Regions from separate parts of the Stenotrophomonas sp. YJH_SMC_120 genome, predicted to be linked through region 2. Evidence: riboswitches for the same ligand, from Rfam matches in the RefSeq annotation. Region 2 holds a riboswitch; the other holds the start of a gene.
The links. Region 2 has a riboswitch for cobalamin ahead of AC5P60_RS13770 (epoxyqueuosine reductase QueH). Riboswitches for the same ligand answer to the same signal wherever they lie in the genome.
Positions count from the first base shown of each region.

Region 1 (5,161 bases), on a different contig from region 2:
CTGGGGGATGTGCGCGGCCGCCGCATCCTCTGCCTGGCCTCGGGCGGTGGCCAGCAGGCCCCGGTGCTGGCGGCGGCCGGGGCGGAGGTGACCGTGTTCGATCTGTCCGATGGCCAGCTCGAGCAGGATCGTCAGGTGGCGGCGCGTGATGGCCTGCAACTGCGCACGGTGCAGGGCGACATGCGCGATCTGCACGCCTTCGCCAACGACAGCTTCGATGTGGTGTTCCACCCGATATCCAACCTGTACGTGCCCGACGTCCGGCCGGTGTGGACCGAATGCCGCCGCGTGCTGGCGCGCGATGGCATGCTGATGGCCAGCTTCTACAACCCGGTGCTGTTCGTCGGTGCACGCGATCCGCAGCTGGATGCACAGGGCCTGATCCGGCCGCAGTACGCCATTCCCTATTCGGATCTGGAAGACCTGCCACCGGCCGAGCGCGAGGCGAAACTGGCGCGGGGCGATGCGCTGACCTTCGGCCACAGCCTGACCGAACTGATCGGTGGCCAGCTCGATGCCGGCTTCGTCATCGATCGCTTCATGGAAGACTGGCAGCCGCAGCCGCGCTTCCTGATCGACCGCTATCTGCCCACCTTCCTGGCTACCCGCGCGCGCCGGATCGGTTGAGGCGGATCGGTGCAAAAACCAGCGGCGTACAATGGACGGTCCCACGTCGCACAGGTGCCGTTCCCTTGTCGTATCCCTATCCGCTGGTCGTGTTCGACCTCGATGGCACGCTGGTCGACAGCGCTGCCGATATTGCCGAAGCGCTGAACCGCACGCTGGAGGACATCGGCGTGGCGCGTGTGCCGGAAGCCACCGTGCTGGGCTGGATCGGTGACGGTGTGCGTCGTCTGGTCGAGCAGGCGGTGCAGGCCGCCGGCCGCGAGGTGGACCTGGCCGAGGTGATGCCGGTGTTCATGGTGCACTACCGTGAGTGCCTGCTGCGCAGCCCGCGACTGTTCGACGGCGTGGGCGAAGCGCTGGCGCAACTGCGTGCGCGCAACGTGCCGCTGGCGATCTGCACCAACAAGCCCGAAGCACTGGTGCCGCCGCTGCTGCAGCACCTGGGTATCGGTGATGCATTCGCGCTGGTACTGGGGGGGGATTCGCTGCCGCAGCGCAAGCCCAGTGGCGAGCCACTGCGGCACATCGCCGCGCACTTCGGGCTGCCGGTGGAGTCCTGCCTGATGGTGGGTGATTCGTTGACCGACTACCGCGCCGCCGAAGAGGCCGGCATGCCGATCGCGCTGGTGCGCTACGGCTATCCGCGCGGCCTGGACCTGGCCACCGCGCATGCGGTGGCGGTGATCGACGACCTGCGTGAACTGCCGGGGTTGCGGGGCTGAAGCAGAGGGGTAGTGCCGGCCGCTGGCCGGCAACCCGGAATGCGTTGCCGAAGGTCATGATGTTGCCGGCCAGTGGCCGGCACTACCATGAACGTTGCGCTCACTTCGGCTGGTAACGCACGCTCAACTGGTACTCGCGGCCGGGCTGGTTGAACCATGCCACCGTTTCGTAGCGACGGTCGAAGACGTTGGCGGCGCGTGCCAGCAGCGACCACGATGGCGTCAGTGCGTACTCGGCGCGCAGGTCCAGCGTGCCGTAACCTCCCACCTTCACCGTGTTGGCGGCATCGTCGTAGCGCTTGCCGGCACCCTGCACGGTCAGGCCTGCGCGGAAATCGCCGAAGCGACGGTCGATGTCCAGGCGCGCGGTCTGCTGCGCGCGGCGTGGCAGCCAGTTGTCGAACTGGGTGCTGCCGCCGGTGCGGTTGCGCGGGTCGGTGTAGCTCAGCTGCGCGTTGATGTCGAAGCCGGCCAGCAGCACGCCACCGGTCAGCTCGGCACCGCGGATGCGGGCCTTCTCCACCTGCTGCATCTTGAAGGTTGCCGCATCGTAGGTGATCAGGTCATCGATGCGGGTTTCATACACGTCCAGGCCCCAGTGCCAGCCCTGGCCCTGCTGCGAAACGCCGAGGTTGGCGCTCTTGGACTTCTCCGGCTTCAACGTCGGCACGCCGCTCCACGGGTCGTACAGATCGCTGAAGGTCGGTGCCTTGAACGCCGTGCCATAGCTGGCGTTGAGGCGCAGGCCGTGGCCCAGCTCCATCGCCCAGCCAACGCTGCCGGTGGCGTGGTTGCCGAACTGCTGGTTGTCGTCGTTGCGTGCGCTGGCCTGCAGCTGGTGGCGGCCGAAGCGGCCCTGGTACTGCACGAACACGCCGGTGTTGCGGCGGCTGTCGACCAGGTAACCCGCGCTGCTGCCATCCAGGTTGTCTTCGCTCCAGTCAACGCCTGCGCTCAGCAGCTGGCCCTCGGCCACGCCGAAATCGCCCTGCAGGGAGGCGCTGTCGCGGTGGGTCTGTGCGCTGCCACGTGCACCGAAGTCGCCGAAGTTGTCCGACTCGTTGTCACTGCGGCCGACGTTGGCGGTGAATGCCAGGCGCTCGGACGGGGTGTAGCGCACCTTGCCGGCCAGCACCTGCTGGCGGGTTTCCGAATAGTTGTAGTAACCGTCGTAATGGTTCCTGCCGTCGGCGCGCAGGGCGCTGCCTTCCACGTTCCACTGCTCGTTGAAGGTGTAGCCACCGCGCAGGCTCTTGGACAGGTTGCGGTAGCCGTCGCGGTCGGGCTCGTCGGCGAAGCAGCCGGCGAACAGCGTGGCCGAGCCGCGGCAGGCATCGATGCCATCGGAATGCTGGTAGGCGATATCCGCACCGAACCAGCCGCGTTCGGTACCGCCGCCAATGCCACCGCTTGCTTCACGCAGGCCGTTGCTGCCACCGCCAAGCTGGAAGTGCGGAGCGAAATCGCCCTGGTTGCGGCGGGTGAAGATCTGGATCACGCCACCGATGGCGTCGGCGCCGTACAGGCTCGACTGCGGGCCGCGCACGATTTCCACGCGCTCGATCTGCGCCAGCGGCAGGTCCTGGTACATGGCCAGGCCGAGGTCGGCGCTGTTGATGCGCACGCCGTCCACCAGCACTACGGTGTGGCCGGAATTGGTACCGCGCAGGAACAGCGAGCTCTGCTTGCCGAGGCCGCCGGCATTGGCCAGGTTGATGCCGGCGCGACCGCGCAGCAGTTCCTGCAGCGAGGTGGCCTGGCTGGATTCGATCTGGGCGCGGTCGATCACCTGCGCCGGCGCGATGCTGTCCTGCAGGGCGATCGGGGTGCGGGTGGCAGTGACCAGGATCTGGTCGAGCGCGGTGGTGTCATTGGCGGCCTGGGCCAGCGCGGGCAGGGCGGCCAGCACGGCCAGGGACAGCATTCGGGACTGCAGCTTCATGGGGGACTCCGGGTGCCACGCACGCCCGCGTGGCGAAGGGGAGGAGCCGCGAAGGCAGGCGTGCGCCGATGCCGCAGCGCACGCCACGGTCATCCAGCGCCATGCCCACCGCATCGCGACCTGAGGCTTCCGGGCCGGTCTCCGGGCTTGCCGCCGGGTGGCGCGAGGCCACCGTCCAGGCGCCTTCCCATGCCTGCGGCACAGTGGCGGTGTTGCCTGGAACTGACGTGCTTACCGTTGCGGGGGCAGCGCCGGCCTGGCGTGGAATCACGCGTCACCGGCTTCCCGTTTCAACCTGCCGGCCATGGCCGCAGGTCACCTGGAAGTGGGCGCAGTCTACGGCATCGCAGGCCGTCCCGTTGCGTCGCGCCTGCGCGACTGCCTTTGCTGTGCCTTTAGAATGGTTGCTCGATCCCGTGGTGCCGTTGCCGATGTCCGCCCGTTTTCCGCTGTACCTGCGTCGCCCGTCCGGGACGCGCGCATGATCCTCGACCTGGTCCGCCATGCCGGCAATGGCCGTGATGAGTTCCTTGATGGCCGCAGCGACCCACCGCAGCTGGCCGGCCTGCCACAGGAGCTGGTCGAGGCCTACGCCGGGCAACGCTGGGAGCGGGTGATCAGTTCACCGCGGTTGCGCGCGCTGCATACGGCGATGGCCCTGGCCACGCCGCGTGGGCTGGACGTGGAAGCGGACGAGGAATGGGAAGAACTGGACTTCGGCGATTGGGACGGGCGGTCGCTGTTCGACCTGCCGGAGGATGCACTGGCGGCCTTCCATGCCGACCCGCACGCGTTCCCGCCGCCCAATGGCGAGAGCTGGGGCCACTTCGAGCGGCGCATCGCGCGCGCGCTGGATCGCCTGCTCGATGATGACGATCCGGTGCCGACGCTGGTGGTCAGCCATGGCGGCCCGTTGCGCATGGTGCTGTCGCAGGTCTGCGGCCTGCCGATGTCGCTGTGCTGGGCGCTGCGCATCGACCACGGCACGCGCCTGCGGGTGTGGCTGGAGCGCGGCGAGATCGGGCTGGTGGGTGAGTTGCTGGAGCTGCAGCAGCCCTGAGCGCACTCGCCGGGCATGGCCCGGCGCTACCGATCCCGCATCACACTGGTAATGCCGGCCGCTGGCCGGCATCCCCAGGAACGCGGAGGCCTCAATCCTCGTCCGCGCCCTCGGCCACGCTGTCTTCAGCGTCATCGTCGGCATCGAAGCGCTGCTCATGCACCGGGCCCGATGCCGGGCCGGCTGCCTTCAGCGGATGCGCAGCGATGCGTGCTTCGTAATCCTGCACCAGTGCTTCACGCTGTGGCTCGCTCAGCTCCTGCCAATGGCAGTCCAGCAACGCGCCTTCCAGCGAGTACAGCAGGTTCAGGCTGGGCTTGAAGCCGGCGCGCTTGACCTTGACGAAGGCGCCGACGGCTCCGATCGCGACCAGGTCGTCGCGGCTGCGCAGGCCGACCTGGCGCAGCCACGCCGCACTTTTCGGGCCGATGTTGCGCAGCTTCGGTGCGCTCATCCCAGCGCCTCAACGAACACGCGGGCGATGGCTTCCAGGCCAGCCTGGTCGTCGGCATCGAAGCGGCCGACCTTCGGGCTGTCGATGTCGAACACGCCGATCAGTTCATCGCCGCGCAGCAGCGGCACTACCAGTTCCGAGCGCGAGGCCGAATCGCAGGCGATGTGGCCGGGGAAGGCGTCGACGTCCTCTACGCGCTGGGTCACGCGCTGGCTGGCGGCGGCACCGCACACGCCCTTGTCCAGCGGGATGCGCACGCAGGCCGGCAGGCCCTGGAACGGGCCGACCACCAGTTCCTTGCCGTCGTACAGGTAGAAGCCCACCCAGTTCAGGTCGGGCAGGGCGTGGTAGACCAG
Region 1 is NZ_JCAFRY010000006.1:65,359-70,519, forward strand. It holds gene AC5P60_RS10135 (class I SAM-dependent methyltransferase) at 1-627, shown strand, start outside; gene gph (phosphoglycolate phosphatase) at 693-1,349, shown strand; gene btuB (TonB-dependent vitamin B12 receptor) at 1,450-3,291, opposite strand; cobalamin riboswitch at 3,407-3,629, opposite strand; gene AC5P60_RS10150 (histidine phosphatase family protein) at 3,773-4,351, shown strand; gene AC5P60_RS10155 (TfoX/Sxy family protein) at 4,443-4,805, opposite strand; gene AC5P60_RS10160 (GAF domain-containing protein) at 4,802-5,161, opposite strand, start outside.
Region 1: it holds a riboswitch for cobalamin, as region 2 does, so the genes downstream of both, btuB (TonB-dependent vitamin B12 receptor) here and AC5P60_RS13770 (epoxyqueuosine reductase QueH) in region 2, are expected to answer to the same signal.

Region 2 (5,161 bases):
CGGCTGGGCAGCGATACCGAATCGCTGGTGCTGGCGCGCGCGGTTCGCCGCCATGTGGAGCACCGCATCCTGCTCAACGGGCATCGCACGGTGGTATTCCGGTAATCGCCCATCCCGCGTCCGCCGGGCATGGCCCGGCGCTACCACGGGTGCTATCCGGTAGTGCCGGGCTTTGGCGGGCCACTGCAGAGGTCCCGGGGCTGCCGGCCAGCGGCCGGCACTACCGAATCCTGATTTCATCCAATGAAAAGCCCCCGGTTCGGCCGTCCCGCGATCTATAGGGGGGCGTAGTTAGGGGGCTGGATGAATCGATTGTGTTGTTGTGGGCAGGAGCGCGCAAGCGGCATAGCGACGTGCGCGGTAGCGCCGGGCCATGCCCGGCGGTCACGCCTCAGACGATCGCGATCCCCGCCTTGCCCAGCGCCTCGCGCACCATCACGTCGTTGGCTTCGGTCACCGGCTTGGTCAGCTCCCACAGGAACTTCACCCGGAAGCCGGACTTCACCGCGTCCTGCGCGCTCCACAGCACGCAGTAGTCACGGGCCAGGCCGCATACGTGCACTTCGCGGATGCGGCGTTCATGCAGCCAGCCGGCCAGGCCGGTGGCCGGGCGCTCGCCCTCGGGGCCGTGGTTCTCGCGGAAGGCGCTGTACGAATCCACCTGTTGGCGCGTGCCCTTGCGCAGGATCAGGTCGGCCACGGTCCAGTCCACGCCCGGGTGCAGGGCGGCACCGGCGCTGCCCTGCACGCAGTGGTCCGGCCACAGGGTCTGCGGCTGCGCGTGCAGCAGGATGGTCTCGAACGGGCGTTGGCCGGGGTGCTGGCTGGCGAACGAGGCATGGTCGGCCGGGTGCCAGTCCTGTGTTGCCACCACGGTGCGGTAGCGGCGCTGCACCAGCAGATCGGCAATGGGTGCCACCAGCGCATCGCCCTGGTCGCAGGCCAGGGCGCCACCGGGCATGAAGTCCGGCTGCAGGTCGATCACCAGCAGGGCGACATCGGCGGGCAGGGCGGTCATGGCAGTTCCGGTACAACAGAAGGGGCGACCAGCGTGGCCGCCCCATGCCTGCACGTCAATCGTCCTGCGGCGTCCCAGCGTCCTGCCCGTAGTACAACAGGCCGATCTTGATCCGCTCGCGGCCATTCTCGCGGCGATGGCGGTTGGCATCGCGCAGCGAGTACACGCAGCCGCAGTATTCCTGCTGGTAGAACTGCTCGCGCTTGCTGATCTCGATCATGCGGCTGGCACCGCCGCCCTTGCGCCAGTTGTAGTCCCAGTACTGCAGGCCTTCATAGCGCGAGGCGGCGCGGATGCCGCAGTCGTTGATCTGCGCCATGTTCTTCCAGCGCGAGATGCCCAGCGAAGAACTGATGGTGTCGTAGCCGTGCTCGTGCGCGTACAGCGCAGTGCGCTCGAAGCGCATGTCGAAGCACATCGTGCAGCGGATGCCGCGTTCAGGCTCGTTTTCCATGCCGCGTGCACGGCTGAACCAGTTGTCGGTGTCGTAGTCGCAGTCGATGAAAGGAATGCCGTGCTGCTCGGCGAAGCGGATGTTCTCCTGCTTGCGCAGCTCGTACTCCTTCACCGGGTGGATGTTGGGGTTGTAGAAGAAGATCGCGTAGTCGATCCCGGAGGCGGTGATCGCCTCCATCACTTCGCCGGAACAGGGCGCGCAGCACGAATGCAGCAGCAGGCGCTTGCCGTCGGCGGGCAGGGTCAGGGTGGGGCGTTGGAGCTCGGTCATCGTCAGGTACCGCATGGACCGCCGGCAACGGCGGTAGCCCATGCATCAGCGCGTGGGTGAACGGGTCTGGCCGGATACCGTGAACAGGACGCGCGCGGCCACACCGCCTGCACGCGCAGGACGACGACGGCCCCGGCAACCTCCCCGCGGAGATTCCAGGTCGAGTCAGGGGACGGTCGTGTCCCCCGGCCGGGGCCGGTATTCGGGCTGATGGACTCGGGCCGCAGCCCACCTACTACCTGCCGCTTCCCAGGCGCGAGCCCAGTGCTGTTGGCAGGATTCGTTTCCATTCACCGCTGCGGGGCAGCTCCGGAATGGACGCGCGAGGCGCCTTCACCGGATTCCCGTTTAAATCCCTCCCCGCGCCGCAGCGATGGGAGGGATACCTTCGGCGTGTGCAAGGTGGACCTGTTGGTGGCGCCGGTCAAGAGCGCAGGGGGCAGAGCCCGCTGCGCTGCAACGGGATCCAACCCCGGTCGGGATGCACCTTCAATGCCCCACGGCCGCCCGCGTGCGGATGTCGTCCAGCCGCTGGTCGTGCAGCAGGCGGCCGTTCTCCCACACGGTCACCATTGCGTCCTCGAAGCCGTCCGGCAGGGTGTCGTCGCCATTGGCCGGCAGTGGCACCGTATGCAGGCTGCCATCGTCCAGGCGGCGCAGCAGGCGCATGCGGCCACGCTTGCTGGCCTTGCCGGCGTCGGTGACCGGATCCTTGTAGACGTCGATCCACTCACCCTCGACCCGTGCGGCCGAGCACTTCAGCGCGAACTTCTGCGTATCGCGGTCCAGCCGCTGCAGCAGTGCACCGCCCATGCCGAAGGCCACGTTGTCGACGGCGTAGCCGTCGTCGGTGATGCGCTGCAGGATCGCGCGGATGGTGTCCGGATTGATGCCATCGCCCTGGATCACCCGCACGTGGTTGAGCACGCGATAGCCCTTGCCGTTGAGGCTGTGGCCGAAGGCTTCATCCAGCCGGCGCAGGCTTTCGGCCACCACCTCCACCGGGTCACCCGAGTCGGGACGGATGACCAGGGTGGCGCCCGACGCGATCACGTCATCGCGCAGGGTGGTGCCCCAGTGTTCGCTGATCGCGCGGTAGATGTCATAGCTGTCCGACACCACCGCCACGATCGAACCGGGCTTGCCGAACTGGCGCAGCATGTTGCGATAGGCGTCCACCTCGCGTTCGCGGCCCCAACTGGTGATGGTGCTGTGCTCGGCGGCCGGAATCGAATAGCCGGCCATCGGCGCGTGGTAGTGCGCGCGTGCCAGGCACAGCGCCGACACGGTATCGGTGCCGAGGAAGTTGACCAGGTGCGCGGCACCGCCCAACGCGGCCGATTCCAGGCTCGATACACCGCGCGCGCCGAAGTCGTGCAGCTTGAACGGCAGCTGCCCTTGCGGGTCGTCGCTGGTCTGCTGCAGGAACGCGGCGATGGTCTGCCGTGCGTGCCAGCTGATGGTGGCCACGGTGACCGGATACCACACGCGCAGCAGCAGCGTTTCCAGATACGACGGCACCCAGAACGCAGCCGGATCGGTCGACTCGATGGTCATCAGTGCCTGGTGGGTGGGCACCACGCTGCCCTCGGGAACGGCGCGGATGCGCACCGGCAGGTGGCCGCCAAGCCGGTCGACGATATCGCGCCAGCCGGCCTCGTTGAACGGTTCGCCATGGGCGGCGAATACCGCAGCAGCGTCGTCGATGTCGGCGTGGGTGACCGGTCGTGCCAGCGCGTCCTTGAGGATCGCCTGCAGGCCGAAGAACACCGTGCGATCGTGCAGGCCGCCACGTGATTCGACGTAGAAGAACGTGGCATCGGTACCCGGCGGGTACTGCAGCCAATGGCTGGCCTTGTAGCTGTCGGTGTTGAGGAGAAGATTATCGAGGTAGTGCATGACGGAAGCTCCTTCGCGTCGAGTGACACCAGCGGTCTGTCCGCCAGTGGGGGGGCCGGGCCTGTCAGCCGCGGCCGAGGAAATACTCCAGGATGTGCAGGTGGTCTTCGAACAGCTGCGGGCCCATGTCCAGGGCTTCACTCACCGGTATCCAGCGCGCCTTGTCTGCGTCGTCGCCGCCGCGCACCGGCGGCAGTTCACCGGCCGGGAATTCGAAGTGGAAACCGTGGGTGATGGTGCGGCCGCGCTGGCTGCGGTCGGGGTGGTCGAAGACCTGCTGGCCCTTCAGCGAACCCTTCAGCACCGGCAGCGGAATCTTCAGCCGGGTTTCCTCGCGCAGTTCGCGCAGGCAGCTGTCGAGCAGGCTCTGTTCCTGGCCGACGAAGCCGCCGGGCAGCGCCCACAGCCCCTTGCCGGGTTCCGAGCGGCGACGCACCAGCAGCACGTGGCCTGAATGCACCACCACCGCATCGGTGGTGACGAAGGTGGGCGCGTAGGGCGCATCCTTCCAGGCGGCCTTGTACTGTTCGATGAAGCGGTACTCGGCGACCAGCTGGCCATAGGCAGGCGCGCTTTTGCGGAACGCTTCAAGCATGTCGTACACCGGCGCCGGCACATTGCCACGCAGCATCAGCAGCGCGCCGTGGAAGTCGACGTCGCCGGCTTCGAACAGGTAGCGCCGCAGCTCGGTGGCCGACAGGGTGGCGGTATGCTGCACGTCCACCAGCGGCCACTGCGGGAACTCGCGCAGGTAGTAGCTGGACGCGTCCTTGTCCATGCCGATCAGGCCCACCTTCGCATCGGCGGCGGCGCCGTCGTTGCGCAGGGCTTCAGCCACCTGGCGCTGCACGTTGGCGATCCACTGCGCTTCGTTGTACAGGTGGTCACGCAGCGGGCGGATCAGCAGACGGTCGGTGTGGCCATCGAGGGCGGCCTGGATCATCACGGCGCGTTCGGCCACGGTCCAGGGATTGCGCAGGCTGCGGGGGGTATCGGCAGAGCCGACCAGGAAGATCAGCTTGCGGGCCCGGCTCAGGGCCAGGCGGGCAACGGCGGCGTGGCCGTTGTGGAAGGGCTCGAATCGCCCGATGAAGACGAGATAGTCGAATTCCATGAGAATCCCTCATGTCGTTGTGGCAGCCGCGGGTCTGTCCCTTGGCTTGCTGCAGATGCTACGCCGATGGCGGGGCGGGTCAAGCCTGCAGCCGTGCTTTCTGCTGAACGGCGCATTGCGTGCGCGGACTGCGCCGTTGTTCTCAGGCCCTGAGAAGCCCCTGCGCCATACTGGCACCCACGCGGCGGACGGCATGCTCGGGGGCAAGACAGTGGCGGACAAGTACTGCGATCTGGTCATGAAAGGCGGCATCACCAGCGGCATCGTGTACCCCAATGCGGTACTGGCGCTGGCGCGCGAGTATCGCTTCAAGAGCATCGGCGGCACTTCGGCCGGCGCCATCGCCGCCGCCGTGGCGGCTGCGGCGGCCTGCGGTGATCGTCGCCAGCAGGCCGGCGAGCAC
Region 2 is NZ_JCAFRY010000011.1:32,124-37,284, forward strand. It holds gene purU (formyltetrahydrofolate deformylase) at 1-105, shown strand, start outside; gene pncA (bifunctional nicotinamidase/pyrazinamidase) at 392-1,018, opposite strand; gene AC5P60_RS13770 (epoxyqueuosine reductase QueH) at 1,074-1,760, opposite strand; cobalamin riboswitch at 1,922-2,151, opposite strand; gene AC5P60_RS13775 (nicotinate phosphoribosyltransferase) at 2,235-3,644, opposite strand; gene AC5P60_RS13780 (bifunctional nicotinamide-nucleotide adenylyltransferase/Nudix hydroxylase) at 3,709-4,758, opposite strand; gene AC5P60_RS13785 (patatin-like phospholipase family protein) at 4,952-5,161, shown strand, end outside.